Undibacterium sp. 5I1: one gene and its partner. The protein of the gene in region 1 interacts with the protein of each later gene in a pairwise test. Links are inferred from orthologs where the notes say so. Each region holds a gene or a part of one and is shown on either strand. Other genes may lie near its edges.

Region 1 (16,328 bases):
ACCGTTTGAAACAAATCGCGCAGAATACGACGATTCACCGATGTTGGCGATATTGAACCTGAATAGTGATGAAAAAAGATAAGGAGAAAAAACGACTATGAACGCATGGATGATGTGGCTGGTGTTGGCGGGTTTGGTGGTGATACTAGAATTGTTTACCGGCACTTTTTATTTGTTAATGATTTCTATCGGCATTGTGGCTGGTGCCTTGGTTGCTTTCTTCAATTTTGGTGTCTCCACACAATTGATTATTGCCGCTTTGGTGGGTGCGGTTGCTACGGTTACGCTGCACAAAAGTAAGTATGGTTTTACAAAAAACGTGGATGCGGCACGTGATCCGAATGTGAATATGGATATTGGTCAGCGCATACAAGTCGATGAATGGAAGGATGCTGGCAACGGTAAATTTAATGCACGCACCATGTATCGCGGTGCAATGTGGGATGTAGAGTTGCAGCACTCCGCTGGGTATCCTGGCGTATATGTGATTGATGAAATACAAGGAAGTCGTTTAATTGTAAAACCGTCGTAAAACACGGCAATGCCGTCGCAAATATTTAGTCGTAATGACTTAGTAGCCGCACTTGTTAGCGGTGCTTAGTAGCAATACTTAGTTGCTGTAATTAGTCACTATATTGAGTCATCTTAATTTGTCTGTAACCGATGTGAATTTTATGGAGTGTATATGGGTAGTTTTAGTGGTGTAGCTTTAATTCTGTTTGTTCTGGCAATGGTCTTTGTCATCAAAACCATTAATGTCGTGCCGCAACAGCATGCTTGGGTAGTCGAGCGTTTGGGTAAATATCATGCAACTCTGGGGCCAGGTTTAAACATTGTTGTTCCTTTTGTTGATCGCATAGCCTACAAACATATTTTGAAAGAAATCCCGTTGGATGTGCCACCGCAAGTCTGTATCACGCGCGACAACACACAGTTGCAAGTGGACGGTATTTTGTATTTTCAAATTACGGATGCGATGCGCGCATCGTATGGGTCTTCCAATTACATCGCTGCGATTACGCAACTGGCACAAACCACCTTACGTTCTGTCATCGGTAAGATGGAACTGGACAAAACATTTGAAGAGCGCGACCACATCAATACAACGATCGTGAATGCGATTGATGAGTCCGCCGCCAATTGGGGTGTCAAAGTCTTGCGTTACGAAATCAAAGACCTCACACCACCCAAAGAGATTCTGCATGCGATGCAGGCGCAGATTACTGCCGAGCGTGAAAAACGTGCCCTGATCGCCGCGTCGGAAGGTCGTAAGCAAGAGCAAATCAATATTGCAACCGGTGAGAGAGAAGCCTCCATCGCCAAATCAGAAGGTGAAATGCAAGCATCGATTAACCGTGCGCAAGGTCAGGCAGCCGCTATCCTCTCTATTGCAGAAGCGAGTGCAGAAGCGATTCGTAAAACTGCCGCTGCGATGCAATTACCAGGTGGCTCTGATGCCGCTAATCTTAAAGTTGCAGAGCAATATGTAGCGGCCTTTGCCAATTTAGCTAAGACCAATAATTCCATCATTATCCCAGCCAATTTGGGTGATATGAGCGGCCTGATCGCCACCGCAATGCAAGTCGTCAAGTCCCAAAAAGTCATCGCAACAGAAGTGCCGCGACGACCTTCTTAATCTTCTTATGGAGCGTGACAGGCTCCCTATTTTTCCACAAAAAAAGCAAACAGTAGTTCAGCTAGCGCTTATCCAGTGCTAGTCAGGCCGCTGCATTTCCAGAAAATCGGGATTCATAAAAAAAGGATTCATCATGCTTGAAATTATTTTGGCAGTCTCCGTACTTGCCCTCATTATTTTGGTGTACGCCAGCAATATGCTGGTGTATATCTCCAACGAAAAAATCGGTATCGTAGAAAAGAAATGGTCACTGTCAGGTTCCTTAGAACATGGATTTATCGCCTTAAGCGGTGAGGCTGGTTTTCAGCCCGAAGTCTTACGTGGTGGCTTCCATTTATTCTTCCCATTCCAATATGCGATTCATCGGCATGATCTGGTAACGATACAGCAGGGCACGCTGGCCTATGTATTTGCCCGCGACGGACAAGCGATGGCGCCGACACAAAATCTAGCCTGCAATAAAACGGCAAATGACTTTACGGATGTGCGTGGATTTTTGACCAGCGCAGGTCAAAAGGGCTTGCAAAGAAAAATTCTGCGCGAAGGTACTTATGCGATCAACCTTGCTCAATTCGTCGTCTTGAGTTCTGAAAAAGTCTACGCCTTGCCTCTGCCAGGCGACACCAATATCAATAGCGAAGGTCAGGTCGTTGGTCAATTGGCAGAAATGTTAAATGAACTAAGAAAGCGTAGCGGCTTTCAGCCTCTGGTGATCCGTGACGATAAACTGGCTGTCATTACTACGCATGAAGGCCAATCTCTGCCAGAGGGCACCATCGTTGCACCCGTGGTTGGTGCCGATCCCCATCACGCTGCCAGCTATCACCATGATTATCAAAATCCTGAAGTTTTTATTGATGCTGGTGGTTATAAAGGTCGTCAATTACAAGTCTTGGTGGAAGGTACTTATTATCTGAATGCACGTTTCGCCAGTTATGAAATCGTAGAGAAACGCGTGGTCGCAGTGGGCTATGTCGGTGTGGTTGTCTCTTACACTGGCAAAGCCGGTAATGATGTGACAGGTGAGGCGTATCGTCATGGTGAACTGGTGGGCAGTGATGAAAAAGGTGTACAAGCTGCGCCGCTATTGCCTGGAAAATACGCACTCAATCCCTATGCTAAACGGGTCATCGATGTCCCAACGACGAATTTCATTTTGAAATGGCAATCAGGGGCTGTTGGTTCGCATGAGTTAGATAAGCATTTGAGCGAAGTGTCCTTAATTACCAAAGATGCGTTTGAGCCTGATTTGCCATTATCTGTAGTCGTCAATATCGACTACAAAATGGCACCGCTCGTGATTCAGCGCTTCGGCGATATCCAAAAATTGGTTGAGCAAACGCTGGACCCGATGGTTGCTGCTTATTTCAAAAATATTGGGCAAGGCAAAACGCTGATCGAATTATTGCAAGAGCGTTCCGATATCCAAGAGCGCGCTAAAGCAGAAATGCGCAAAAACTTTGAAGGCTATAACCTGACTTTAAATGAAGTCTTGATTGGCACTCCACGCGCCAAAACAGGGGACACGCAAATTGAAGTCATCCTAAAACAACTGCGTGAACGTCAAGTCTCCAGAGAGCAATTAGAAACCTATAAAACCAAAGAAACTGCGGCAGTACAAGAACGTATTCTGCGCGAGGCAGAGGCCAAAGCGAAACAACAAACGGCCATTACCGAATCAGAATTAGCCGTCAAAATCGCCGAAAACCAAGGTAGTGCAGCAGTGCAGAAAGCGATCAAAGCAGCTGAAGAAGCACGTCAAACGGCGTCTGGTGCAGCGGATGCCAAACGGACTCTGGCCAATGCCGAAGCGTATCAGCTACAACAAGTCGGTGAGGCACAAGCAAAAGCAACTCGCTTGAATGTAGAAGCCTACGGCGGTCCAGAACTGCAATTCCAGCAAACCGTCTTACTGCGCTTTGCTGAGGCGATTGAAAAAGGTCACATCGCCATGGTGCCCAGCATACAAACCGGTGGCGCAAGTGCGTCGGCAGTGGATGCATTTCTGGCCTTGGCAGCGAAGGATTTATTGAATAAGTCTGAGAAAAAAGAAGCGATCATTATTTGATCACCTAAGCTCGATCTGATTGCAGTAGATCACAAAAGCACCGCATGACTTTGAAAAGAGTCATGCGGTTTTTGTTGTAATTCAGGAGTGAAAAAAATCACTGAGTGGTTCTCATACTTTGTGACGGAAACATCTTTCACTTAATACCACGAATAAGAAGAGTATTTAATATACTCCCTATCATTTTTATGAAATATGCCTCATTGTCCAATGATTATATGGACAATAAATTATACTAGCTGGGAGTATTTAATACTAGTCTATGGCAATGATATCTAAAACTTGGCTGAACTGATGCCTGAGACAGCAAATCAATTGACTTGTTTCTAATCTATTCACGATGTCTTGCCCACATTGATTGAAGCAAATTTTTGTCAAAAATATCATGATCTGACTTAAGATATGGCTTGATTGCAACTACACCATTCTTGTTTTGCTTTTCGGCCTTACAGCCTTACAGCCTTAGCAACTCAATCCAACTTTGCCGACACACGTAATTACTTCATGAGCCAATCTCGCAAAATTATTCTCGCCATTGCCGCCTTCGTTGTTGCGGCGCTGGTCGCATCAGGTGCTTATATTTTTTCTACCAGCAAGGCAACAAAGCCAGAGCAGGGGAAGGCTGATCTAGTTGATATCGCTCCATCGCAAAACAAGTTGCCGAAAGAGTTAGGCGATATTCTGGCAGCGTACAGAAAAGTGATCGTACTGCTCGGCGATGAAAAATCACTCAATGCCAAAGAGAAAACTGCTGCCAACCGGATTGGTCAAGCCTTGTTTCATGAAAATCTGGGGCGACTGGTTGCGGTCGATGATTATCTAGATTCATTAAAAAAACTCAAAGCGCCAGAGCGCGAAGCCGCGTATGACACGATACTGAACTTTATCGAGTCTGGTGAAGGTTTGTTCGATGCCGATCGCCTCGCTTTCCGCGAAGTCTTACTCAAGCTGCAAAAAGCGATTGCGACTGAACAGACTTTGCCCGCGATCAAATTACATAAACGCGTCGGTGACGATTTGGCTGCCTTAGACGAGATAGAAAGAGAATACGATAAAGAATTAAAAGATATTTTCTCCCGGTTTGAAACCCGCTCGATAGAGCTAAAACGGGAGCGTTGGGATGATTACCTCAACAAGCTGCGCAAACTTTATCCGCGTGAGCAGATCCTTAAAGACTATGGCGTGATCTTGCCTTACCCTGAGATTCCGGAGCCGGTTGATCCCGCCGCTGCCAAAGACAAGGATATTTTTGGGACTGGTTTGCCTGCCAAAACAATCGTCTTGACGTTTGACGATGGTCCACATGCGACATATACCGACGAGATCGCAGCGATACTCAAACAATACAATGTGCCTGCGGTATTTTTTCAGGTCGGGCGCAACGTTGGTACCGTTGATGCGCAAGGTAAGGAGAAGCTGAATAAAAATGCGGATATCAGCAAAAAATTATTGGCATCCGGGTATGCGATTGGAAATCACAGCTTTAGCCATGCCTTGCTCTCGAAAGAAAATGGCGATAGTTTGCACGCCGAGATCGCACAAACCGACCAGTTATTAAAAGCGATTGATCCCGCGCGCTCGTCCTTGTTCCGCTTTCCGTATGGTGCCAAAAATAAGGAAGGCATGCAGATCTTGTCCAGCCTTGGTTTGCGTTCAGTGTTGTGGAATATTGATTCCTTGGACTGGGCCGACCCCGTCCCCAATTCGATCGCGAACCGTGTATTGGCGACAGTCGATAAAGAGCAACGCGGTATTATTTTATTCCATGATATTCACGAGCGTACCGTCAAGGCATTGCCGCTGGTGTTGGATAAACTGATCGCCGATGGGTATCACTTTGCTGGATGGAATGGCAGCGAATTTAAGGTAGGGAAAGAAACTACCGCGCCAGTAGAAAAAATTAGTATTACGACCGATTATCAAAATAGCTGGGCAGTCGTCATCGGAATCAATGATTATGCTAAGTGGCCCAAGTTGCAGTACGCGGTACAAGATGCGAATTCGATTCGTGACATGCTGATTGGCCGTCTGGGATTTTCCAGCGACAAAGTCATTACCCTGACCAATGCCGACGCCACCAGAAACAATATCCTGAGCGTATTTCATGACAAGCTAGGTCATGGACAACTGAAAAAAGATGACCGTGTTTTTGTATTTTTTGCCGGCCACGGTGCTACCCGCAAACTGAGTTCCGGTCGCAATTTGGGCTACATCATTCCTGTTGATTCCGATCCTGAACAAATCTCCGTCGATGCGATCCCGATGACGGATTTGCAGAACATCGCCGAGAGCCTGAATGCCAAGCACATCCTGTTTGTGATGGACGCCTGTTACAGCGGCCTTGGCTTAACCCGCGGTGGCGGCACCAGCAGTTTCTTGCGTGAGAATGCCAAGCGGCTGGGTCGTCAGATGCTGACTGCCGGTGGCGCGGATCAGTTAGTCGCTGATGGCGGGCCAAACGGCCATTCGGTCTTCACCTGGACGCTGCTACAAGCCCTTTCTGGCAAAGCGGATCTTAATGGTGACGGCATGATCACAGCGACCGAGCTAGCAGCTTACATCGCACCTGCAGTGTCTAGTGTATCGCAACAGACTCCCGCATTTGGCAGCCTGCCAGGATCAGAGGGCGGTGAATTTGTATTTGAAGTGCGGAGCGAATCCGAGTTCTTAAACGCCAAGACAGACCAGTTATCCGCAGATGCGATCGCACTCAACAGCAAGATTGATGGCGCCCGTAACAAGGTCGGTACAGACGCACCAATCGTGATTAAAAATCTGAATGGCGGCGAGCAAAAAATCGCTGCGCCTAAACCGGTTGACGCGTCATCGCGGCAGCTAGCGCAACGTGCCAATGATCAGGGCTTGCAACTTTATCGGGAAAAACAATACGCGCAGGCAGAGGCGGCCTTCACAGAGGCGCTCAAGTACCGACCTGACTTTGGTTTGGCTGCGAATAACCTGGGTTTCGTTTACTTTAAACAAGAGAAGTTTGCCGAGGCGGCACGCTGGTTTGAAAATACTTTGCAAATCGATCCTTCGAGAGCCATCGCCTATCTCAATCTTGGCGATGCAAGAGCAAGGCTGAATGACAACGAAAAGGCAAAAGCCGCCTACAACACCTTCTTGCAGCTATCGCCGAATAGTCCCAATGCCGCGTATGTGAGAGAAGCGTTGAAGAAGTTGAATTAATCTTGATGGAAGCGGGGGCTGATTCAATAAAGTTGAATCAGCGAGCTTAAATCAGCGTACTTAAATCCGCAAAATTGAACTTATAAAATTCAATCCGCGCATTGGTAAGCAAACCAAACACATCACTCCTTCTCCCGCGAGCGGGAGAAGGCTGGGGTGAGGGCAGATGCAAACGGCAATGCAATTTATCTCAAATCACCAGCACCGGATTTACCACCAGCATTTGGAAACTCGACACACGTAGGGTGCGCCATGCGCACCGTTGGTCGTTAAATCTAGCAGCTCAAGTTTATCGGTGCGCATGGCGCACCCTACCTATTTTCTTGTCGCTGCAATGTAAATCCTGTTTCTTCAACCAAAAATCAGATCAGGTATGGATCAAACGACCACCGCCAAAAGACCAATTCTCCCAGGTAGTTTCTTTAAAACAGACCATCACGTTTTCCGGATTGTGATCCAGCGCAGTCAGTCGTTGTATCAAATCGTCGAGTAATTTTTTCTTGATTTTCACACTGCGCCCGACCGACCACAGAATTTCAATGAAGACAAAATCATCAGTGCGGGGAGATGTCAGATCTGGGTACGTGCTATCAAAGCGAAAATCATCCGCATCCAATTCCAATACACGATGGAACTTGTCAGTCACGGGCACGCCAGATGCCACCAGCGCAGCATGAACGGAATCTAAAACGCCGGATTTGAATTCACTCGATTTTGGCTTGCGGACAGTAATGGTGACTAAAGGCATGATCTTTCCTCTCATGAAAAAAGATCACTATACCCGTAAGTTCAAATTTGCTTTGGAGCGACAAACTTAGGTGCGAAAACTGTTCAGGCAACTCATGATGATTCTGCGCGTCGTTCAAAGTGCAGTAAATCCTGCCATTCACCGTGCAATTTGACGCTGCGAATTGACCGGCCAAATTGGCTAAACCCATTTTTCTCTAACACTTTTGCCGAGCCGATATTCGCTGGACGGACGACCGCCTCAATACGCCATAGTTTGAGTGGGCCGAAGGCTTCTTTCAATAACAAATCGATGGCACAACTGGCGATACCTTTACCGGTCGCCGATTGCGCCATACGGTAGCCGAGTGTCGCTTTGTTGTAATGTGCTCTGACAATATTGGTGAGATTAATTCTGCCAACTAACTGCGGCTGATTAGTGCCCGAATCCGTCGCCCAGATCAGATATTGAAACGACTTATCCTGCTCGCGCTCAACCTCTGCAGCATGCAACGTAGCCCGCACCTGTGCCAGATCATAATAGGCGTCGGTGCGACTGTGCACCCATTGCTCAAAGTAGTCGCGGTTCTGCAATTCAAATGCAAGAACGGCGTCAGCATCTGCAATGCGAGCGGGTTGGATGATGACTGTCATGGAATTGGATTAAAAGTGGGGTAGGTTGTGCTGTACAAAAATGCAATGTCAAATGATCGCGTCAAATAGGGTAATTTTAATATACTCCCCCTTATTTTATCTAAATATGCCTTATTGCCATTTGATTATATGGACAATTAAATTTACTGGGTGGGAGTATGTTAATGATGTTTTTTTATTGTGCCGGTTATCACGTTCTGATAGCTTGCTATTTCGCGCAGAAAATATCCCAAGTAGGTACGATTAGCGCAGCGTAATCGTACGCATGTTGAACCCAGATTTTCCATTAGACCGCTACCACTTCGCAAAAAACGCAGACGGCGTGCGGTCTTCAGAGGGATAAGTGGGAACGCTACAGCGACAATTGCACCTTTGGCGAACTGCCTGGCGTTGTTGCTCCTCCTAGCAAGATGCAGCTTGCGTCGTCGTCGCGTCTAGCCAGTCAGTCCGCCAAAGGCACACTTGTCGCTGTTCCAATGGAAAATCTGGGTTGAATACTCCAATCACATCAACGAATACCTGATTCGTGTCTAATTGCTGTTGTATATTTTTACTGATGGAGGTGTCAGGTGAGCAATGATGTGCGTTCGATTACGTTGCGCTAATCGCACCTACCAGGTTGACTTAATGAAGCTAATTTCTTTACGACACAGCCTCCAAAAATTCCTGCTGCTCCAGCCAGTCCGCCTCGGTTTGTTCTAGCTCTTTTACTAGATACGCCTGATCTAGTAAGAGACCTTTTAGTTTCTCTTTATTGGCATCGCTATAGATATCGCTACCTTCAAGCTGGGCTGAGATATCTTGTTTCTTGGCGTTGAGCTTGGCCATTTGCTCTTCCAGGCGTTTGATCTTTGATTCGATCGGTTTGCGTTGTGTGGCGAGCTTTTGTCTTTGCTCTGCGTCTCTGCGTTTTTTTTCTTTATCTTCGACCTGATCTTCTACCGGGATCGGTTTTGCCAGTGGCAAACTGTCTTGCTTTTCTTTAGTTTTGGCTGGCAAACTTGGGGCGGCTTCTTTGGCTAATTTATTTTTGAATAGCCAGTCTTTATAGTCGTCCAGATCGCCATCAAACGGTAACAATTTTCCATCGGCGACGATGATGAATTGGTCGGTAGTGGCGCGTAATAAGTGGCGGTCATGTGAGACGACGATCAGCGTACCTTCAAACTGGGCGAGCGCTTCGGTCAGTGCTTCGCGGGTTTCCAAGTCCAGATGGTTGGTTGGTTCATCGAGCAGCAGCAGGTTAGGGCGCTGCCAGACGATCATGGCTAATGCGAGGCGGGCTTTTTCGCCACCGGAGAAAGGTGCGATGGGGCTGGTGACCATGTTGCCGGGGAAATTGAAGCCACCGAGGAAATTACGTAATTCTTGCTCGCGTACATTGGGTGCGATGTGGGCGAGATGCCAGAGTGGTGATTCGTCGTGGCGTAACATTTCTACCTGATGCTGGGCGAAGTAGCCGATCTCTAAGCCTTTGCCTGTTTGCATATCGCCGCACAAAGGCGCGATGTCGCCGACGATGGTTTTGATCAGAGTAGACTTACCTGCACCGTTGACGCCTAATAAGCCGATTCGCTGGCCGATTTGTAGCGAGAATTTGACGTCGGAGACGATGGTTTTTTCAGTGAAACTGTGATCAGTTTTTGATTCAACCCGGTAGCCGCAGTTGACGTCTTCCATGACCAACATAGGATTTGGCGCGCTGAGTGGTTCGCGGAATTGGAATTTGAATTCAGCCGCAGCCCGCAGCGGCGCGAGTTCTTCCATCTTAGCCAATGCTTTAATGCGGCTTTGCGCTTGTTTGGCTTTACTGGCCTTGGCGGCGAAACGATCAATAAAAGATTGCAGGTGATCGCGTTTGCGGGTTTGTTTTTCTAAGGTACCTTGTGCCAGGATTAACTGGGCGGCGCGCTGCCGTTCAAACGCGGAATAGTTGCCTGAATAGCGCTTGAGTTTGCGCTCATCAATGTGCACGACGACGTTGACAACGACGTCCAGAAAGTCGCGGTCATGCGAAATGATGAGCAGGGTGCCTGCGTAGCGTTTTAGCCATTCTTCCAGCCAAATAATCGCGTCCAGATCCAAATGGTTGGTGGGTTCATCGAGCAACAATAAATCGGATTTGCACATCAGGGCTTGCGCCAGATTTAAACGCATGCGCCAGCCACCGGAGAAGCTGGCAACGGATTGTTCCATTTGTGCCAGCGTAAAACCGAGACCCAGCAATAATTGTTCGCCGCGTGAGCGCACGGTATAGGCATCAGCATCGGCCAGTGCACCGTACATTTCGCCAATGGCGAGGCCGTTTTCTGCGCTCTCGGGTTGTGCTTCCAGCGCGGCTAATTGTGCTTCTAGTTTGCGTAAGGTGGTGTCACCATCAATCGCATAATCAATGGCGCTGCGTTCCAGTGCGGGTGTTTCTTGTGCGACGTGGGCGAGTTGCCATTTGGCGGGAAATTCGATGCTGCCTTGATCTGGATGCAGCTCTCCGCGCAACATGGCGAACAGGCTGGATTTGCCCGCGCCATTAGAACCGATCAAGCCTATCTTGTCGCCGGGATTGAGCGTGACATCGACGCTATCGAATAGAGGTTTGGTGCCGCGCGCCAGGATGACTTGTTGAAGACGTATCATTATTTACTTATTTCTAAAATTTCAAAAAACGGGGAGTATGTGATTCTAAGTGTTGATCGCCCAAGTATTATCTGGACGATCTTCATTTTAATGTTGATACTTATAGTGAGTATCTTATTTTTGGCAGTGCGATATTAGCTGCTTATTCACTACTTATTCAATGCTTATTCATTATTTAGCTGACTGGCGTTGATGAGAAATACCATGTCGTCACCCGCGCTGGTAGATAGCCAGGTCAGATCGAGGTCAGCAAATGCTTGCTCTGCAAAGGCTCGTTCATTGCCGATTTCTACCATCAGGATGCCGTTTTTGGTCAGACGTTTGCCTGCGCCTGCGACGATTTTACGCACCAGATCCATACCGTCCTCACCACCAGCCAGGGCGATTTGTGGCTCATGCAAATATTCTTGTGGCAGTTTACTCATAGAGCCGGAATTAACATACGGCGGATTGGTAATAATCAGGTCGTATTTTTTGTCTGGCACATTGGTGTATAGGTCTGACTCAATCAGGGTAATGCGGTCCTGTAGTTCGTAAGTATCTACATTGCGTTGGGCGACTGCCAACGCGTCTTTAGAAATATCGACGGCATCAACTTGCGCATCCGGAAAGGCGTCAGCCAGCATGATGGGCAAACAGCCAGAGCCGGTACAAAGTTCCAAAATTTGCGTGATTGTGTCCGGCTCTTGCACCCATGGTGAAAAATGCTCAGGGATCAGTTCTGCGATGAATGAACGCGGTACGATGACGCGCTCATCGACGTAAAAATTATACGTGCCTAGCCAAGCTTCATTGGTGATGTAAGACGCCGGCACGCGATCGGTCGAGCGACGATGAATTACAGTCAGACAGGCTTCGACCTCCTCTGGTAGCAAACGCGCATCCAGAAACGGATCAATTTTATCAATCGGTAATTTGAGCGTATGCAGCAGCAGATAGGCGGCTTCATCTAGCGCGTTAGCACTGCCGTGACCGAAAAATAATTTTTCCGTATTGAAGCGAGTCACCGCATAGCGTAACAAATCACGCAAAGTTAAAAATAAAGTAGAGGGTAGTTTGCTCATGTCAGCAGGTTTTCTAAGGTGCGGCGATAAATGTTTTTGAGTGGATCGATAAAGCGGACTTCGATGTGTTCATCAATCTTGTGGATACTGGCATTGGGCGGACCAAACTCAACCACTTGCGGACAAATTTTGGCGATAAAGCGTCCGTCGGAGGTGCCGCCAGTGGTGGACAATTCTGTCGTCAGGCCGGTTTCAGATTGAATCGCGGCACCGAGTGCATCACTTAACTCACCTTTTGGCGTGAGGAAGGGATGACCGCCGATCGTCCATTTTAAATCGTAGTCCATACCGTTTTTGTCGAGGATGGCATGCACGCGTTGTTGCAAACCTTCTGCTGTACTGGCGGTAGAAAAACGGAAATTGAAATCAATGACGGCGGTGCCAGGGATGACGTTGGAGGCACCAGTACCGGAGTGAATATTCGACATTTGCCATGAAGTTGGCAGGTAATACTCGTTACCTGCATCCCATACCTCTGCCACCATCTCTGCCAGCGCAGGGGCAACCAGGTGAATGGGATTTTTTGCCAGTTGCGGATAGGCGATATGACCTTGCACCCCTTTAATAGTGAGCTTGCCGGACATCGTGCCGCGTCTGCCGTTTTTAATGGTGTCACCCAACAGATCAACTGAGGTTGGTTCGCCAACGATGCAATAATCCAGTTGCTCACCACGGGCTTTGAGTTGTTCACAAACGACAACGGTACCGTCGGTTGCCGGACCTTCTTCGTCGCTGGTGATCAGGAAAGCGATGGAGCCTTTGTGATCTGGATGGGCTTCAATAAATTCCTCGCAAGCGACTACAAATGCGGCAATCGAGGTTTTCATATCCGCTGCGCCACGGCCATATAACTTGCCATCTCTGTGGGTAGGCGTAAATGGTAACGACTGCCATTGATCAACTGGCCCGGTTGGTACGACGTCGGTATGACCGGCGAATACCAATAAGGGTTGTGCAGTGCCTTTACGCGCCCAAAGGTTGGTGACATCACCGGACTGTATTGTCTCGCACTGAAAACCAAGAGGTGTCAGCAAAGAGATCAGTTCATCCTGGCAGCCTTTGTCTTCTGGTGTGACAGAAGAGAGCGCGATCAGTTTTTCTGTCAGCGCAAGTGTTTTACTCATGGCGATTATTTGAAAAGAGGTTGGTATTGTTGGGCCGAAAATCCGACTTCGATATGCGTGACTTTGGCGCTGGAGGATGGTATTCGCAACACAGGACGTTTAATGATGGAGGGCGATGCAATCATCAGTGCAATCGCTGCATCGATATCGCTGACCGAGGCTTTTTGCTCATCTGTGAGCGCGCGCCAGGTTGTGCCTTTGCGATTGATTAGTACGTCAAGACTGGTGTGCTGAAGCCAGCCTTCAACAGTTGCGCGCTCTAGTCCCTGTTTTTTAAAATCATGGAAATCGAAAGTAAAATTGTAACTAAGAGCGTACTCCTGCAACCAGGCGCGTGCCTTTTTGACGGTATCGCAATTCGGGATGCCATATAAAACGAGTGATTGCATGTTCTAATTTTTCTATTATTTCTTTGTATAAACTTGGCTATGAATTTGTTTATACGTTCAGTGTAAATTCGGTGAAAGACGCTTCTTCTTTTTGTTCTGGTTCTGGCTCTGGCGCGGTTGGACTTGGTCCGGCTTCGTTATTGAGCAACCACAATAAGTTATTAGCAGAATCGGCATTGGCCAAACCTTCTTCCTGACTGATCAGACCTTCTTTAATCAGGTGCATTAACGCACGTTCAAACGTCTGGGAGCCTGGCGATAAACTTTTCTCAATCGCTTCTTTAATCTGGAAAATATCGCCTTGCTCGATCAACTCTGCTACATAGCGCGTATTGAGCATAATTTCTACTGCCGGGCAACGACCTCCATCGACAGCACGTATCAGGCGCTGCGACACAATGGCGCGTACTGAAGAAGACAAATCTAATAACAGTGCGTTTCGATTTTCCATCGGGAAGAAGCTGATAATACGATTCAGTGCCTGATAACTATTATTGGCATGCAGCGTCGCCAATACCAGATGACCTGATTGGGCATAAGCAATCGCTGCCAGCATGGTTTCAAGATCACGAATCTCACCGATCAAAATACAATCCGGTGCCTGACGTAGAGAATTTTTTAAGGCGGTTTTCAAACTGTCTGAGTCAGTGCCAATTTCGCGCTGATTGACGATGGATTTTTTACTTTTAAACAGATATTCAATCGGATCTTCTAAGGTCAGAATATGACCAGTTCTGATTTCATTACGATGATCCAACATAGAAGCAATGGTGGTGGATTTTCCCGAACCGGTGGCACCCACGACCAGGATCAAACCACGCTTTTCCATAATCAGTTCGGACAAGACCAGCGGTAAGTGCAGCGTATTTAATGCAGGGATATTTCCCGGTACAAAACGCAGTACCGCTGATACTGTGCCGCGCTGACGGAAAGCAGACAGGCGGAAACGACCGATACCCGGCGCGCCGATACCGATATTAAGTTCATTCTCTCGTTCCAGTTGTGCCATGTGCTCTGGCGATACCACTTCATTAAGCAGCGACAGAATATTCGCCTGATCCATCTTTTGCTGGTTAATCGGCAGAAGATTGCCATTAATCTTGAGATGGATAGGCGAGTTCATGGCGAGAAACATGTCTGACGCATGTTTTTCTTTCATCAACTGGAATAAGCGATCCATTGCCATGGTGTGCCCCTATACAAAAAGGAAAAGAGTAAAAACTTAAAAAGTCGATGTATTTCTTTTTACAGAGGCACACCGAAACAAGGATCTAAACGAAAAATTAAACGCCGCGCAGCAACTCGTTAATACTAGTTTTGGAGCGCGTTTGCGCATCAACACGTTTGACGATCACTGCACAATACAAGCTGTATTTGCCATCTGCAGAGGGCAGGTTTCCAGAGACTACAACAGAACCAGAAGGAATGCGACCATAGCTGACTTCACCTGTGGCGCGATCGTAGATTTTGGTTGATTGGCCAATATAAACACCCATGGAAATCACGGAGTTTTCTTCAACGATGACGCCTTCTACGACTTCAGAACGGGCACCGATAAAGCAATTGTCTTCAATGATGGTTGGATTAGCTTGCATTGGCTCTAAAACGCCACCAATTCCTACGCCGCCTGATAAATGTACGTTTTTACCGATTTGCGCGCAGGAGCCGACGGTTGCCCAGGTGTCCACCATCGCGCCCTCATCGACATACGCACCGATGTTGACGTAGGACGGCATTAATACAACATTTTTACCAATAAAACTGCCGCGACGTGCAACGGCAGGTGGTACCACGCGGAAACCGCCTTTAGCAAAATCTTCTGCGGTGTAGTCAGCAAACTTAGTCGGTACTTTGTCGTAGAACTGCATGTTATCGCCGGATGGCATCACGATGTTGTCTTCCAGGCGGAAGGACAGCAAGACCGCTTTTTTAATCCATTGATTAACTTGCCAGTTACCGACGCTGATTTTGTCAGCGACCCTCAGTGTTCCAGCATCAAGCTGGGATAAAACATGGGCAACGGCTTCGCGTAATTCTGCAGGTGCCGATTTAGGTGAAAAACTGGCGCGATCTTCCCAAGCCTGGTCAATGATTTGCTGTAATTGTTGAGTCATATTATTTTTTCAGTTTTTATAAAAGAGAGTGAATAGGTAGGTCGTTGATTCAATTAAAAGATCAAAATAAGAACCGATATTTTAGTTAGGACTTATGCAAAATCGCCCCATAGCTGTATTTAAAGTACTGTCGTCGTCGCTACGCCTTGTTGGGACAATTTTTCGTAAGTCCTTTTAGTAGTTAATTCGATTAATCAGTTCAGTAAATCAAAGACCGGCAAGTTTTTTGGTGAAAGCGACAATACGTTGTGCTGCTTCCATACATTCTTCGACCTCGGCTACCAGCGCCATGCGAATACGGTTTTGTCCCGGATTGCTACCATGTGCATCCCTTGCTAAATAGCTGCCAGGTAGCACAGTCACATTATATTCTTGGTATAAGCGCTTAGCGAAGTCTGTATCTGAAATGGATAACAGCTTATCGACCCTAGCCCACAGATAGAAGGCAGCATCAGGCAAATTCACGTCCAGAACTTCTTGTAAAAGTGGTGTGACTTGCGCAAATTTTTGACGGTATTTCTCTCGATTTTCTTGTACGTGTAATTCATCATTCCAGGCCAGAATCGATGCCGACTGTATGCTAGGGCTCATCGCGCTGCCGTGATAAGTACGGTATAGCAGAAAGTTTTTGATAATACTTGCATCACCAGCGACAAATCCAGAGCGCATGCCAGGCACATTAGAGCGTTTAGATAAACTGGATAAGGTGATTAAGCCTCGGTAGTCATTT
Region 2 (16,757 bases), 390 kb from region 1 along the record:
AATGTTTGATTTGCGTCCATGCCATGCTCCTGATTGTCTGACCGCTCCTTTGGCACTGTGGATAGCGCCCTACCGGAACTTCTTAACATGGATTATCAATGAACGATTTGCAAACAATTGCGGGAGTAGAAGCGGAAAAGTCCTTCATTTCCAATTTTTACGAAGGCGGGATCAAATCAGAGCTAGTTATTGATGAAGATAAACAGAAACAATTCCATTGCCGGCGCCCATAAATGCGCTTGGGGACGTAAAATAACTGCTGGTTCAATTTGGACACGCTAGGGTCTGTCATCTGTGACTCATCTGAAACTCATTTGTTACTTAACTCAGACCCCCGACCTCATTACGGAGAATTATCTTGTCAGACTATGTGACCGAAATCAGACACCCTCTGATGCAACACAAACTCACTCTCATGCGCAGCAAAGAAACGACCACGGATAACTTCCGCCGTCTGTTGCGTGAAATTAGCCAGATGCTGGCATATGAAGTCACCCGCGATTTGCCTTTGGAAAAAGTGACAATAGAAACCCCGATGGCGACCATCGAGGCGCCGACCATCAGCGGCAAAAAGCTGTGCGTCATCTCAGTACTGCGTGCTGGTAACGGTATTTTGGATGGCATGCTGGATTTGTTACCGGCGGCACGCGTTGGTCATATTGGTTTGTACCGCGATCCTGAAACATTGGAGCCGGTCGAGTATTACTTTAAAGTGCCAGAAGATATCGCAGAACGTTTAGTGATCGTGGTCGATCCTATGCTGGCAACCGGCAATTCGGCAGCAGCGGCGATTACCCGCATCAAACAAAATGGCGCGACGTCAATCAAATTTGTTTGCTTGCTGGCTGCACCTGAAGGCATCAAAGTGATGCAAGCGGCCCATCCTGATGTGTCTATCCTGACAGCATCGATAGACGATTGCCTGAACGAACATGGCTACATCATCCCTGGTCTTGGTGATGCGGGTGATCGTTTATTCGGAACTAAGTAAATTTATTCAATGCAATATTAAGAACACTAAACTAGTCGAGTTTAGTACCCAAGAGCAATACCGCTAACTATTCTGACTAGCTGGTATTGCTCTTCTTGATCACACCTTTCAATCTGATTCAGATGACTTCTTTCAATCCCCCATTGCAACTCAGCTCTAAATTGCCCGACGTCGGCATGACGATTTTTTCGATTATGTCGGCTTTGGCTGCGGAGAAAAATGCGGTCAATCTGGGGCAAGGCTTTCCTGATTTTGATTGCGATCCTGCTTTGCTGGATGCAGTCAGTAGTGCGATGCGCCATGGGCATAATCAGTACCCGCCAATGCCTGGTCTACCGCTATTACGGGCCGAAATTGCTAAAAAAATCTACGCAATTTATGGCCATAGCTATGATCCGGTAACAGAAATCACCGTCACTGCGGGTGCAACTCAGGGCATATTGACGATTTTGCTGGCTTGCGTACACGCTGGTGACGAAGTGATCGTGATTGAACCTGCCTATGACAGCTATGTGCCAGCCATCCGCTTAGCTGGCGGCGTGCCGGTATTGGTGTCGATGGAACTAGGCACGGACGGTTACAGCATTCCCTGGGACAAGCTAGCTGCCAAGATCACAGATAAAACCCGTCTGATCATGCTGATCTCGCCGCACAATCCCACCGGATTTGTGCTGAGTCCGGCAGATATTCAGTCGCTAACCGAGATTGTGCGCAACACCAAGGTGCTGATTGCATCGGATGAAGTGTATGAGCATATGGTATTTGACGGCTTGCGTCATGAGTCTCTTGCGCGTTACGAAGAACTGGCGGCTCGCAGCTTTATTATCTCCAGCTTCGGCAAAACCTATCATGTCACTGGCTGGAAAGTAGGTTATGTCACCGCCCCGGTCGCACTGATGCAAGAATTCCGCAAAGTGCATCAATTTAATGTATTCACTGTCAATACGCCAATGCAATTGGGACTGGCGCACTATTTAGCAAATCCTGCACCGTATCTGGACTTGCCTGCGTTCTATCAGCAAAAACGGGATTTTTTCCGTGACGGTTTAAAAAACTCCCGCTTTAAGTTGCTGCCAGCACAAGGAACTTACTTCCAATGTGTCGATTATTCAGCGATTTCTGATCAGTCAGAGCTGGATTTTGCACGCTGGTTGACCAGCGAAATAGGTGTGGCAGCGATTCCACTGTCCGGCTTTTACCAGCAGGCAAACGAATCCGGGATTGTACGGTTTTGCTTTGCTAAGCAAGAGCAGACCTTGCATGCCGCATTGCAACGCCTGCAGGAAATATAAATACTTAGATAGAGTATATTTACGGCACCTTTTATATACATGCACGTAGGTGCTATATTTAACCATACTCCCTATTTTTTTAATCCCCTTTCTATTTCCCTTTGGCTTTTCTGCTGGTTTTCACCAATACGGGCTATCGGTCAAATATTGCATTTCATCCCGAAGATTTTGTGCTTTGTCGCTTCACATCTAATTTCAAATTGTCATTCGTATAATCTCAGGATTTTCAACCTGTGGATTCAATTATGCTATTACGCTTAACTCTCGCTTTCGTCGCATTCGCCATATCACTCAATACATATGCACAAAGCAGAATCGAAAAGATCAACAATCACAATATTGAAGTGTTGCAGATTGAGACTACCAAATCCAAAGCCATCGTCGTATTTGAAAACGGATCACGCGAAACTCTGGATAAGTGGAGCAAAGTTATTGAAGATATTAAAAACGAGGCGACCGTATTTGCCTACAACCGTCCCGGCTATGGCAAAAGTGATGAAACGGAAGCGCTACGTGATGGCCGAACGATTGTGGAAGAACTACGCAAGACTTTGCAACACCAAGGCTTAAAACCACCTTATCTGCTGGTTGGTCATTCATTAGGCGGGTTGTACATGCAGCTATTTGCCCGGATGTATCCCCAGGACGTTGCGGGTGTTGTTCTGGTTGATGCCATCTATCCTGGCGTCATCAAAAAAACAGCCGACTTCCCGCTTTATACCCGAATTGCCAAACAGATCTTTTTTAGTACAGTAATTAATCACGAGATAGACCAAATCTTCAATACCGGCGAAGAAGTTCTTGCATTACCATGGGCAAATAAAATTCCTGTAGAGCGACTGTTTAACGTCCCCAAATCAGCAGGCGCAATTGCTGTCGATTTCGGCGTTACTGATTCTGGCCCCAAACTAGCAGCTATGGTCGAGGGACTTTACCCAAACGCCAACACGACCATCGTCGATTCTGACCATCAAATACAAGTCGCCAATCCAGAGGTCGTTGTAGCAGCTATTCGCAGAATAATGACTGCAAAAGCGATCAAGGACTCGATTGCCAAAACACAGTTAAGCGGCACCGGTGTCGCCGTCCATTGAGTGATCGTGATGTGACAGCAATTCTGCTATCGGGCTTTTATCAGCAAGCAAGCGAATCCGACATCGTACGGTTTCGTTTTACTAAGCAAGAGCAGACCTTGCAGAAGGCGCTAACTCGTTTGAGTACGCTCTGAATTTGCACCTGAATTCGCACCTAAGTTAGCATTGAATTAAACATTAGATTGGCGCTATAGCTGACGCCTAAACCGGCATTCAAGCATCATATATACTTACCCACAGTATATTTTAACGTCTAGGTTTATTCTGGACAATGAGGCTATTTTTGACACATACTCCCCTTTTTTTAGATATTTTAGGGGATTTATTTATATTGATCTCGCTCTTTAAGCAGCGCAACAATAACGCAATATTCGGTGCCAGCCCGGCAACACCATGCAGTGCGCATTATCATTGTTATTACTTTTTCTGCTCGTCCAACTGTTTTTGCTCATTTTTTAATTTCAACTCAGCATCTAGTTCTTCAATATGCTCTTTGCGTTTATAAGCTTTTGCTTCTACTGAGATACGCTGCAAAATAACAGAATGCTTGCGGCGACTAAGCTTGGCGTTGTCCAGACAAGAGTTGACGAAAAAACGTTCGTAACAAGTGTGTTGAGTGCGAATATACCAAGCTTGCAATTGTCTTTGGGTTGGCTCTACTTGGGCTAATGCGGCATCGGCAGCTTCGACGGTTTGAATGGCTTTTGGTGCATACGTCTGATCCAGTTTGCCGACAACACTAGCCAACTCATCCAGCGTCAAAGGCGGATCTTGTATCTGAGCAGAGGATACTGAGCAAAAACTGAATAAACCAATAGCCAGGACAGACGACAAATAAGTAAATCTGCGGTGAAACGGTGTCATAGATCAAGCTTTCAGAATAAGTTAAGTGAGAGTATCAGTACTGTGCCGCTGATCGGTTTCCATGTATTCACGCGATTGCATCTCGATAATACGCGATACGGTACGGTGAAACTCATTCGATAAAGTACCTTGTGTGTACAACTCTTCTGCAGGCACTTCAGCCGACATAATCAGCTTGACCTTGTTATCGTAAAACACATCAATCAACCAGGTAAAGCGACGTGCCTCAGACGACATTGCTGCCGACATGCGCGGGACCGAGGACAATATCACGGTATGAAAACGGCTGGCAATTTCAAGATAATCATTCTGCGAACGGGGGCCGCCACAAAGCGTGCTGAAGTCAAACCACACTGCAGTACCGGCGCGCCGTAAGGCTTTGATGTCCCTGCCCTCAATATTGACTCTGGAGTCTTCATCAGCGGTGTCTGCCAGTTTGGAAAATGCTGTGCGTAACGCTTTATCGGTCGCTGCATTGAGCGGTGTGAGATAAGCATCCACCTGTTCCAGCGCACGCTTGCGGTAATCGTTACCCGAATCGACATTTAAGACATCTAGCTTGTCTTTCAATAGCGCAATGGTGGGTAACATACGATCGCGATGCAGTCCGTCTGGATATAAAGTGTCGGGCTGATAGTTGGATGTCATGACAAATGACACGCCGTTTTCAAACAAGGCGTTCAGCAGATTGTATAGGAGCATGGCATCAGCCACGTCGGATACGTGGAACTCATCAAAGCAAATCAGACGGTATTTTTTAGCAATGCGACGTGCGACTTCATCCAGCGGATCCGCTACACCAGTCAACTCATCCAACTGCCGATGGACTGCACGCATAAATTCATGAAAGTGCTGACGAGTTTTACGCACAACTGGCACGACAGAATAAAAGCTGTCCATCAAAAACGATTTGCCACGCCCTACCCCGCCCCACATATACACGCCGCGTGGTACATCGGGACGGGTGATCAAACGGGTGAACTTGTTGGCGCGCTTGGATTTGTATTCCACCCATTCATCATAGGATTGTTGCAGCCGATCGACTGCGAGTTGTTGTGCAGCATCCGCTTGAAAACCACGCTTGGTCAGGGCTTCTTGATAAAACTCTAGAACATTCATTTTTTACCGCTTAGGAATAAATACGCCGCTGAGAGGATATTTATCCCATCAGCGGCGTCATGTTCAAAAATCGTTCTGATTAGAAGTTCAACGAACGTTTGTCTACTGCCAACGCCGCCTCTTTAGTCGCTTCCGACAGAGATGGATGTGCGTGACAAATACGGGCGATATCTTCTGCTGAGGCTTTAAACTCCATTGCTACAACAGCTTCTGCGATCAACTCCGATGCCATTGGACCGACAATGTGTACGCCTAAGATTTCATCCGTCGTCGCATCTGCCAAGAATTTGACCATCCCGGACGTATCACCTAAAGCACGGGCTCGACCATTCGCCATAAATGGGAATGTGCCAGCTTTGTAAGCAACACCATCTGCCTTCAACTGTTGCTCAGTGCGGCCAACCCAGGCGATCTCAGGTGAAGTATAAATAACCCACGGAATCGTATTGAAGTTGACATGACCATGCTGACCAGCGATGCGCTCAGCAACTGCAACGCCTTCTTCTTCCGCCTTGTGTGCCAGCATAGGGCCACGCACGACGTCACCAACCGCCCAGACATTTGGCAAATTAGTTTTGCAATCACCATCAACCGCGATAAAACCACGCTCATCGAGTTTTAAACCAACACCATCCGCATTCAAGCCGTTGGTGTTAGGTGTACGACCGATGGAGACGATCAATTTATCGAATACCGCTACATGCACAGTACCTTTGTCATCACTGTAATTGACGGTGACGTCGTTCTTACCTTTGACGATCTCGCCAATCTTTACGCCGAGATTGATGGACAAACCTTGTTTCACAAACAGTTTGTGCGCTTCTTTTGCGATTTGCTCATCCACTGCGCCAAGGAAGGTTGGCAGAGCTTCTAACACAGTCACATCAGCACCCAGACGACGCCAGACGCTGCCCATTTCCAAACCGATTACACCGGCACCGATGACGCCCAGTTTTTTCGGTACTGCTGGCAACTCTAAGGCGCCAGTGTTGGACAGAATCAATTCTTCATCAAACTCCGCACCCGGCAAAGCACGTGCATTAGAACCCGTCGCCAGAACGATATGCTTGCCAACGATGCTCTCTTCTGTTTTACCTACGACTTTGATTTCATAGCCGCCTTCAACTGCCTTGGTAAAAGACCCGTGACCGTGGAAAAACGTTACTTTGTTCTTCTTAAAGAGATACACAATACCGTCATTATTTTGCTTAACGATGGTGTTCTTACGTGCCAGCATTTGGCCGATGTTAAGCGCCAGGCCTTTGACTTCGATACCATGATCTGCAAAGGAATGGCCGGCATGCTCATAATGCTCGGATGATTGCAGCAAAGCTTTGGAAGGAATGCAACCAACATTGGTGCAGGTGCCGCCTAATGCTGGCGTACCTTTATCAGTACTCCATGCATCGATACATGCGGTGGAAAAACCGAGCTGTGCTGCACGGATCGCTGCTATATAGCCGCCAGGGCCGCCGCCGATAACGACGACATCAAATTGTTTACTCATGAATATTTTCCTGATGTGTTCAGATTGTGTTCGCTCTATTTATTCTTCTTCCGGGATAAATATCCATGCAAGGATATAAGCCACCAGACCAGAACCAAAATAGAAAGTGAACATAACGAAAAGCAAACGCCAGATCCAGGATTCGACTCCGGTAAGTTTGCCAAGACCACCACAAATGCCACCTAGCCATTGATCTTTTCTGGACCGGCGGAACTGATTTAATTGATTGATCGTTTGATCAGTGCCAGACCATGATTGTTCAGCACTTTCATTCGACGCCAGCAACTTAGCCTTGGCTTGCGCGAATTCGGCATCAGTCAGTGCGCCCGACTGATGCAGTTCGTGCAGACGTTTGATTTCGTCAGCGAAGTTCATATTACAGATCTAGCAACAAGCGAGCTGGATCTTCCAATGCTTCTTTCATTGCGACCAAACCTAAAACTGCTTCGCGACCATCAATGATACGGTGGTCGTAAGACATCGCAAGATAGTTCATCGGGCGGATTACAATTTGACCATTTTCAACAACAGCACGGTCTTTAGTTGCATGCACACCTAAGATTGCGGATTGCGGTGGATTAATAATCGGTGTGGACAACATCGATCCAAAAGTACCACCGTTGGAGATGGAGAACGTACCGCCAGTCAAATCTTCCAGTGTCAGTTTGCCGTCTTTGGCTTTGGCACCAAATTCACCAATTTTCTTCTCAATCTCAGCAATCGACATTTGATCCGCATTACGCAAGATAGGTACTACTAAACCACGTGGGGAACCGACTGCAATACCGATATCAAAATAGCCGTGGTACACGATGTCATTGCCATCAACAGAAGCATTAATAACCGGATATTTTTTCAAAGCAGCAACGGCAGCTTTAACGAAGAAAGACATAAAACCCAGTTTAACGCCATGTTCTTTTTCAAATTTGTCTTTGTACTTATTGCGCAATTCCATAACTGGTGCCATGTTGACTTCATTGAAGGTCGTCAAAATCGCATTCATCGATTGAGATTGCAACAAGCGCTCTGCAATACGGGCGCGCAAACGGCTCATTGGCACGCGCTCTTCAGGGCGATCACCTAAGTTCATTGCCGGCGCATTGACTTGCTGCAAAGCTGGCTTGCTTGCAACTGGTGCTGCGATTGGCGCAACTACTGGTGCAGTCGCTGTAACGGCAGGTTTTGCAACTGCGGCTAAGGCGTCGCCTTTGGTAACGCGACCGTCTTTGCCTGTGCCATCAATTGCACTGGCAGACATATTGTTTTCAGACAAAATTTTTGCAGCAGCTGGCATTGCAACACCAGCAGATTTAGCAGCAAGACTATTGATTGCATCAGTTACTGGATCAGTTGTTAAAGCAACTGGGAGTGCGGTGACTTGGAGCGGACTAACCTTGGCAGATGCGTCAGTATCCAAAATAGCAATGATTTCACCAGCAACCACGGTACTACCGTCTGGTTTGATGATTTGAGTAATAATACCGGCCTCTGGTGCAGGTAACTCCAGAACAACTTTGTCCGTTTCTACATCAATCAAGTTCTCGTCACGTTCGACGGATTCACCAACTTTTTTATGCCATGTGAGCAAAGTTGCCTCTGCAACTGACTCGGATAATTGCGGTACTTTTACTTCGATAATTGCCATGTTTTTTCTCCGTTTCGGATATCTGTTGGGCGCAGCAGCTTCTGCTGCGCCACGGATCACTAATTGATTTATGCGTAATGAATACGCACAGTCAATACAAGATCGTTATTTAGTCAGGACGTAGCCTTTGAGTTTAGAAAATGCCGTATCCAGCAATGCTTTTTGTTGTGCGTAGTGCTTGTCGTAGTAACCTACAGCAGGCGATGCGCTAGCTGGACGACCGGCATATGCCAGTTTTTGACCTTCATCCAGACTTTCAAAAATATTGTGCTGAATCTGGAACCAAGGTCCCTGATTTTGCGGCTCATCTTGTGCCCAAACCAACTCAGCCAATTGTGGGAATTTTTTCAACTCAGCTGAGAAGCTCTTATGTGGGAACGGATATAACTGCTCCACACGGATAATCGCCGTATCAGTCTGACCACGCTCTTTACGTGCGTTGACCAGATCATAGTAAACCTTGCCTGAACAAGCGATCACACGCTTCACTTTTTTGGCATCGATCTTGTCATCCACTTCGCCAATCACTGTATGGAAACTACCTTTTGCTAATTCAGACAACGGAGAACCCGCATCTTTATTACGCAGCAAGGACTTCGGCGTCATGATGACCAAAGGCTTACGGAACTGACGGATCATCTGACGACGCAAGAGATGGAAAATTTGCGCAGCATTCGTCGGCTGAACCACTTGCATATTATTGTCAGCGCACAACTGTAAGAAGCGTTCAGGACGTGCAGATGAATGCTCTGGACCTTGGCCTTCGTAACCATGCGGCAACATCAGCACCAAACCAGAAGCACGACCCCATTTTACTTCACCGGAGCTGATGAATTGATCGATAACAACTTGAGCACCGTTAGCGAAATCGCCGAATTGTGCTTCCCAGATTGTCAATGTATTTGGTTCTGCAGTGGAATAACCATATTCAAATGCCAATACAGCTTCTTCTGACAATACAGAATCAATCACGACGAATGGAGCTTGCTTGTCTGAAATGTTTTGCAAAGGAATATAAGTACCTGCATCCCAACGCTCACGATTTTGATCATGCAAAACCGCGTGGCGATGTACAAATGTGCCGCGACCGGCATCTTGACCCGTCAAACGGATTGCATAACCAGACGCAACTAAAGATGCGTAGGCAAGATGCTCGCCCATACCCCAGTCAAGATTTAATTCACCGCGACCCATGGTGGCGCGGTCGCCCAAAACTTTTTCAACCAGACTATGCGGCTTGAAGCTTTCTGGCACCGTCGTAATACGCTCAGCTAAACGCTTCAACTCAGAAAGAGGTACTGCTGTATCTGCTGCGTCAGTCCATTTACGGTTTAGGAAAGGAATCCAATCCACTGCATATTTGTTCTTGAAGTTGGAGATGACCGGATCAACCGTATGCTTACCTGCATCCATAGCATCACGGAAAGCCTTGACCATCGTATCGCCACCATCAGCTGGGATCGTACCTTGCGCTGCCAATTTATCGGCGTACATTTTACGAGTACCAGGGTGCTGAGCAATTTTTTTATACATTAAAGGCTGCGTCAGCGCTGGTGTGTCCTGCTCGTTATGACCTAGCTTGCGGTAGCAAATAATATCAACAACGACATCCTTCTTGAACTCCATACGGTAGTCCAAAGCGATCTGTGTTGCCAGAACAACGGCTTCAGGATCATCAGCATTAACGTGCAATACAGGTGCTTCAATCATTTTTACGACGTCGGAACAATACAAAGTAGAACGGGAATCGCGCGGATCAGATGTAGTAAAACCAATCTGATTGTTGATCACGATATGTACCGTTCCGCCAGTACCATAACCACGTGTTTGCGCGAGGTTCAGCGTTTCCATGACAACGCCCTGACCTGCAAACGCAGCGTCACCATGAACTAATATAGGTAGAACTTGAGAACCATCTTTGTCGCCACGACGCTCCATACGCGCCTTAACCGAACCCTCAACTACTGGATTAACGATTTCAAGATGGGATGGATTGAATGCAAGGGACAAATGGACTGGTCCGCCCGGAGTGGAAATATCTGATGAGAAGCCTTGGTGGTATTTAACGTCACCTGCTGGCAGATCGTCACCATGTTTACCTTCAAATTCAGCAAACAAATCTTGTGGCATCTTGCCCAGAGTATTGACCAACACGTTCAAACGACCACGATGCGCCATACCGATAACGATCTCTTCAACACCACGTTCACCAGCACGTTGAATAGTCTCGTCCATGGAGGCGATAAAACTCTCACCACCTTCGAGTGAGAAACGTTTTTGACCAACGTAACGAGTATGAAGGTAGCGCTCTAAACCTTCTGCTGCGGTCAAGCGATCAAGAATATGTTTTTTCTTTTCAGCGGAAAAACTTGGAGTCGAACGAATGGACTCAAGCTTTTGTTGTAACCAGCGCTTTTCAGTTGGGTCGCTGATATACATAAATTCAGCACCGATCGAACGACAGTAAGTATCGCGCAAAGAATTCAGCAAATCGCGCAATGATGCGGTTTCTGGCCCAAAATAGGTGTTGCTAATGTTGAACTGAATATCCATATCAGCATCTGTAAAGCCATAAAAACTAGCTTCAAGTTCTGGGATATTTGGACGTTCTTGACGTTGCAAAGGGTCCAAATTCGCCCAATGGCTACCTAAGAACCGATAGGCAGCAATCAATTGCTGTGCAGCGACACGTTTACGACCCATTTCGGCGTCGGCACTCGCACTGACTGTACGAATAGGACCTTGTTTGGCTCGCTCAGCAAACGAAGCAATCACAGGTGCATGCGCTACGTCCGGTTTACTTGAGCCATCGACCGCAGGAACGTTTTGCATCGCGTCAAAATACGCGCGCCAGTTATCAGGAACAGATCCGGGATTGTTTAGATACGCTTCGTAAAGTTCTTCTACGTACGGCGCATTGCCGCCGAACAAATACGAGTTAGCGTTATATTGTTGCATCATCTTGCTCACCTTTCTTCGCGTTTCGCGAGATTAGCGGGTTAATCTAACCTTCCGCGACACGGCCTGACCGGTTAGCGGATTGCACATCAAGTTGTGGGGAAGGGCTGGTTTCTAACTACTCCACTTTTAAATCAAAACTGTCATTCGTATATTTAAAAAAATAACTTTTTTGAATTAAAAATGAATTTACATCTAAAAATCTACTTACTAATTGAAGCATAGCATATTTAATGTAAAAAAAAGCGAGTCTAGCTGACTCGCTTTTTTCGATACCAACTATCCACGCTGATCAATAGGCAACACGGTACGCGTCTGAGATCCGACAAATAATTGGCGTGGTCGACCAATTTTTTGCTCTGGATCAGAAATCATTTCTTTCCACTGCGCGATCCAGCCAACTGTACGAGCCAAGGCAAAAATACCCGTAAATAAGGAAGTCGGAATACCGAGTGCACGTTGTACGATGCCGGAATAGAAATCGACATTTGGATACAATTTACGAGAGACGAAGTATTCATCTTCCAACGCAATTTTTTCTAACGCCATCGCAAGTTTAAACAATGGATCATCTTGCAAACCGAGTTCTTGCAGAACTTCATAGCAAGTTTCACGCATTAATTTAGCACGTGGATCATAGTTTTTATAAACACGATGACCGAAGCCCATCAATTTTACGCCAGAGTTTTTATCTTTTACTTGGGCAATAAATTCAGAGATATTATCAACGCTTCCTATTTCTTCCAACATGCTCAAAGCAGCTTCATTAGCACCACCGTGTGCAGGCCCCCACAAACAAGCGATACCAGCAGCGATACACGCAAATGGGTTTGCCCCAGACGAACCCGCCAGACGAACTGTAGAAGTAGATGCATTTTGCTCGTGATCAGCATGCAGTATCAAAATACGATCCAAAGCGCGAACCAAAACTTCATTTACCTTATATGGCTCACATGGCGTAGAAAACATCATGTGCATGAAGTTAGCGCTATATGACAAGTCATTACGAGGATAAACAAAAGGCTGCCCAATGGAATACTTATAGGCCATAGCAACCAGAGTTGGCATTTTTGCGATCAAGCGAATTGCAGATACTTCGCGGTGACGTGGATTATTAATATCGAGGGAATCATGGTAGAACGACGCTAAAGCGCCTACTGTACCAACCAGAACAGACATCGGATGTGCATCACGACGGAAGCCACGGAAGAAAAATTGCATCTGCTCGTGCACCATAGTGTGATTCGTTACAGTAGCAACAAATTCAGCCTTTTGCTCAACTGTTGGCAACTCACCGTTCAATAGCAGGAAACAAGTTTCTAAAAAATCACCGCCATTAACTGCTAGTTGTTCAATGGGGTAGCCGCGATACAGCAGTTCGCCTTTGTCGCCATCAATGTAAGTAATTGACGAGTTACATGCTGCCGTTGACATGAAGCCTGGATCATAAGTAAACATCCCTGTTGCGCCATACAATTTACGTATATCGATTACGTCAGGACCAACTGTACCTTTGTAAATTGGCATTTCTAATGATGCAGAACCATCAGAGAAAGATAGTGTGGCTTTTGTTTCAGAATTCGTCATGGCTCTTCCTTCAACATAGAGTTGAGTCGTTAATCAAAAAAACGAGAGAAAATTTTTATCAATAAATCTCTATCAACATCAGGCAATCTGCAAGCGAGCCAAAAGTGCGTGCACGTGCGGCAAATCAACTTCAGCTTCTGGTTGCTTTTTAGCCAAAATAAGGTCCATCAAAGTATTATCAGGCAATTCCATCAATCGACCAAAAGCATCCACTTCATCATCTGTAAGAGATGTCTCATGTAAATCTAAAAAGCGAGTGAGTATGAGATCATTTTCCAAAAGACCGCGTCTGGAGCGCCACCTTAGGCGAGCTCGTTTTACGGGGTCACTTTGATGGGATACGATTTTAATTTCAGACATAATTGCTTTCAATACTGAATTCATATTTCATGCAATTCTTGAGACTGCCATTCGAAGCAAAACAAAAATTACATAAAATAAGAGCTCCAAATTCAACATTCGAGGAATAACGAACTTGTAGCTCTCGATTGTTTTACTCGATTAAATTCTGCAACGACTAGACAGCTCGCCTAACCATTAACTCTTTAATCTTGCCAATAGCCCTGGTCGGATTAAGACCCTTAGGGCAAACATCAACGCAATTCATGATCGTGTGGCATCGGAACAAACGATACGGATCTTCTAAGTTATCCAAGCGCTCATTGGTCGCCTCATCGCGTGAATCTGCAATGAAACGATAAGCTTGCAATAAACCGGCAGGGCCAACGAATTTGTCTGGATTCCACCAAAACGAAGGGCAAGATGTGGAGCAGCAAGCACACAAGATGCATTCATACAAGCCATCTAATTCTTCACGTTCTGCAGGCGTTTGCAGGCGCTCTTTTTCAGGCGGAATCGACTCGTTCATCAAATATGGTTTGATGGAGTTGTATTGCTTGAAGAACTGCGTCATGTCCACGATCAGATCACGAATGACTGGCAAACCAGGTAAAGGACGCAAAACAATAGGCTCAGTCAATTCGTTCAGATTAGTGGTACAAGCCAAACCATTTTTACCATTGATGTTCATTGCATCCGAACCACACACACCTTCACGGCATGAACGACGCAAGGCAAGAGAATCATCAACGTCAGCTTTGATGCGTTGCAATGCATCTAGCAACATTTTGTCTGTGTCTTGCAGCTCAACTGTAAGATCTTGCATGTAAGGCTTTGCATCCTTGTCAGGATCGTAGCGATAAATTTTAAATTTGAGTGTACGTGCCATTTTGTTCTCTTCGCAATTCTTAGAAAGTACGTGCTTTAGGCTTGAAGGTCTCTACAGTCAGCGGCTTGGTAACAACTGGTTTGTAATCCAGACGATTAGCCTCCGAATACCATAGCGTGTGTTTCATCCAATTTTCATCGTCGCGCTTCTCATAATCACGATGCGCATGAGCACCACGCGACTCTTTGCGCGCAGCAGCAGATGTGATGGTCGCTTTTGCGGTTTCAATCAAATTATCCAATTCTAAGGCTTCAACACGTGCTGTGTTAAATACCTTAGATTTGTCTTTGAACGAGACATGCTTACGACGTTCATCTAACTCCATGATCTCTTTGACGCCCTCTTGCAGCAACTCGTCAGTGCGGAATACACCGCAGTGATATTGCATCGTTTTACGAATCGCATTCGCGACGTACTGTACACGCTCGGTACCCGTGCTAGTTTCCAGTTTGGCCAAACGAGATAATGCAAGATCTGCTGCATCCGCTGGCAGATCCTTATTGCTGCGAGCCTTCAAATTGCTGGCAACGATATGATTACCTGCTGCGCGACCAAATACTAGTAAGTCCAACAGCGAATTGGTACCTAAACGATTAGCGCCATGCACTGAAACGCATGCACACTCACCAATCGCATATAAACCATTCACTATTTCATTAGGGTTACCGTTTTTAGGGGCGACAACCTGACCGTAAATATTAGTTGGAATACCACCCATTTGATAATGAATAGTTGGCACTACCGGGATCGGTTCTTTGGTCGCATCTACGTTAGCAAACTTATGTGCGATCTCCAGAATCGATGGCAATCGTTTCTGAATGGTATCTGCTCCGATATGACGTAAATCCAGCATGACATGATCTTTATTTGGACCGCAACCGCGACCTTCTTTTATTTCCTGATCCATAGAACGGGAAACGAAATCGCGAGGAGCAAGATCTTTTAGTGTCGGTGCATAACGCTCCATGAAACGCTCGCCCTGGCTATTGACCAGAATACCGCCTTCACCACGCACGCCCTCTGTGATCAAAACGCCAGCTCCAGCAACACCCGTTGGATGGAATTGCCAGAACTCCATATCTTCCAGAGGCAAACCAGCGCGTGCAGCCATACCCATACCGTCACCAGTATTGATAAATGCATTTGTTGAGGCAGCCCAGATACGACCTGCACCTCCGGTTGCAAAGATGGTTTGCTTGGCTTCAAGCATCATCACTTCGCCAGTTTCCATTTCCAAGGCAACTACGCCCAAGACATCTCCATCAGCATCACGAATTAAATCAATTGCCATCCACTCGACGAAGAAATGAGTACGAGCACGAACGTTACGCTGATACAAAGTGTGCAATAACGCATGACCAGTACGATCTGCAGCCGCACATGCTCGCTGTACTGGTTTTTCACCGAAATTTGCAGTGTGTCCGCCAAACGGGCGCTGGTAAATAGTGCCATCAGCGTTACGGTCAAATGGCATACCGAAATGTTCTAACTCATAAACTACTTTAGGTGCTTCACGACACATAAATTCAATTGCATCTTGGTCGCCCAAATAATCTGATCCTTTTACGGTATCAAACATATGCCAGTACCAATTATCCTCGGACATATTACCTAGTGACGCGCCGATACCACCTTGTGCCGCAACTGTGTGCGAACGCGTAGGAAATACTTTAGACAATACAGCGACGTTCAGGCCAGCTTCTGCCAATTGCAAGGAAGCACGCATGCCCGAGCCACCTGCGCCAACGATCACCGCATCAAAGCGGCGGGATGGAATTGCGGGTTTGATTGCTGCCACGGTTACACTCTCCACAAAATCTGTGCCGCATATCCGACACAAGCGATCAGCCACAAAATAGTGGCGACTTGAAACACCAGACGCAATGCAACGCTGTGCGTCACATAATCCATCCAGATATCACGCATACCTACCCAAGCGTGATAAAACAAACACATAAAGACAGCAAAGGTCGCCAACTTAAACCACTGTTGCGCAAAAATACCTGCCCAGCCAGCATAACTGAAGTCGTTTGCCGTTAAAAACAATCCAAGTAGCAACACGGTATACAGCGCCATAACGATAGCTGTGACACGTTGCGCCAACCAATCGCGCAAACCATAATGCGCACCAGTGACAAACCGATTAGGCCCAATATTGTTATTTGCCATTTAAAATACTCCAAATAATTTAAGAGCAATCAAAGCAGCCAAAGACAGGCTCACAGCGAATACACCAACGGCAGATTGACGTGCAGAGTCTTTATTCAAGCCAACATGAAAATCCATGAACAAATGACGAATACCAGCACAAAAATGGTGCAAATAAGCCCATGACAGCGCCAAAATAGTCAATTTAACAAAAATACCCGAAGTGAAATTTTTGAGCACTGCAAATGACAGTTCTGAAGTAATGCTTTTATCCAATAAATACAAAATGAATGGTAAGAGCAAAAACATCAGCATTCCGCTTGC

The links.
Region 2: the proteins of RGU72_RS08375 (region 1) and RGU72_RS06730 interact in binary tests that used the Escherichia coli proteins (3 or more experiments, as listed by UniProt). The link is inferred for Undibacterium sp. 5I1 from one-to-one orthologs.

Annotation. Positions count from the first base shown.
Region 1 is NZ_JAVIWI010000001.1:1,890,956-1,907,283, reverse strand. Bases 8,412-11,359 are described here. They hold RGU72_RS08375 (ATP-binding cassette domain-containing protein), read right to left. Parts: upstream 10,908-11,359; coding sequence 8,916-10,907; downstream 8,412-8,915. Other genes in these bases: prmB (50S ribosomal protein L3 N(5)-glutamine methyltransferase), read right to left, coding at 11,072-11,359. Outside these bases: RGU72_RS08405 (NfeD family protein), read left to right, coding at 98-532; RGU72_RS08400 (stomatin-like protein), read left to right, coding at 686-1,636; RGU72_RS08395 (SPFH domain-containing protein), read left to right, coding at 1,770-3,704; RGU72_RS08390 (polysaccharide deacetylase family protein), read left to right, coding at 4,209-6,893; RGU72_RS08385 (tautomerase family protein), read right to left, coding at 7,261-7,641; RGU72_RS08380 (GNAT family protein), read right to left, coding at 7,734-8,273; more of prmB, read right to left, coding at 11,360-11,971; dapE (succinyl-diaminopimelate desuccinylase), read right to left, coding at 11,968-13,095; RGU72_RS08360 (arsenate reductase), read right to left, coding at 13,101-13,484; RGU72_RS08355 (PilT/PilU family type 4a pilus ATPase), read right to left, coding at 13,534-14,670; dapD (2,3,4,5-tetrahydropyridine-2,6-dicarboxylate N-succinyltransferase), read right to left, coding at 14,768-15,598; dapC (succinyldiaminopimelate transaminase), read right to left, coding at 15,806-16,328. UniProt on the Escherichia coli protein: Genetic data indicate it may be involved in ribosome assembly or function.
Region 2 is NZ_JAVIWI010000001.1:1,495,863-1,512,619, forward strand. What follows is about bases 8,418-11,794. They hold RGU72_RS06730 (2-oxoglutarate dehydrogenase E1 component), read right to left. Parts: upstream 11,474-11,794; coding sequence 8,618-11,473; downstream 8,418-8,617. Other genes in these bases: odhB (2-oxoglutarate dehydrogenase complex dihydrolipoyllysine-residue succinyltransferase), read right to left, coding at 8,418-8,512; gltA (citrate synthase), read right to left, coding at 11,750-11,794. Also shown: RGU72_RS06680 (hypothetical protein), read right to left, coding at 1-20; RGU72_RS06685 (hypothetical protein), read left to right, coding at 99-233; upp (uracil phosphoribosyltransferase), read left to right, coding at 356-991; RGU72_RS06695 (pyridoxal phosphate-dependent aminotransferase), read left to right, coding at 1,114-2,283; RGU72_RS06700 (alpha/beta fold hydrolase), read left to right, coding at 2,529-3,377; RGU72_RS06705 (hypothetical protein), read right to left, coding at 3,795-4,241; cell division protein ZapE, read right to left, coding at 4,263-5,360; lpdA (dihydrolipoyl dehydrogenase), read right to left, coding at 5,440-6,867; RGU72_RS06720 (PspC domain-containing protein), read right to left, coding at 6,907-7,242; more of odhB, read right to left, coding at 7,244-8,417; more of gltA, read right to left, coding at 11,795-13,057; RGU72_RS06740 (succinate dehydrogenase assembly factor 2), read right to left, coding at 13,136-13,441; RGU72_RS06745 (succinate dehydrogenase iron-sulfur subunit), read right to left, coding at 13,575-14,285; sdhA (succinate dehydrogenase flavoprotein subunit), read right to left, coding at 14,305-16,083; sdhD (succinate dehydrogenase, hydrophobic membrane anchor protein), read right to left, coding at 16,086-16,454; sdhC (succinate dehydrogenase, cytochrome b556 subunit), read right to left, coding at 16,455-16,757. UniProt on the Escherichia coli protein: E1 component of the 2-oxoglutarate dehydrogenase (OGDH) complex which catalyzes the decarboxylation of 2-oxoglutarate, the first step in the conversion of 2-oxoglutarate to succinyl-CoA and CO(2).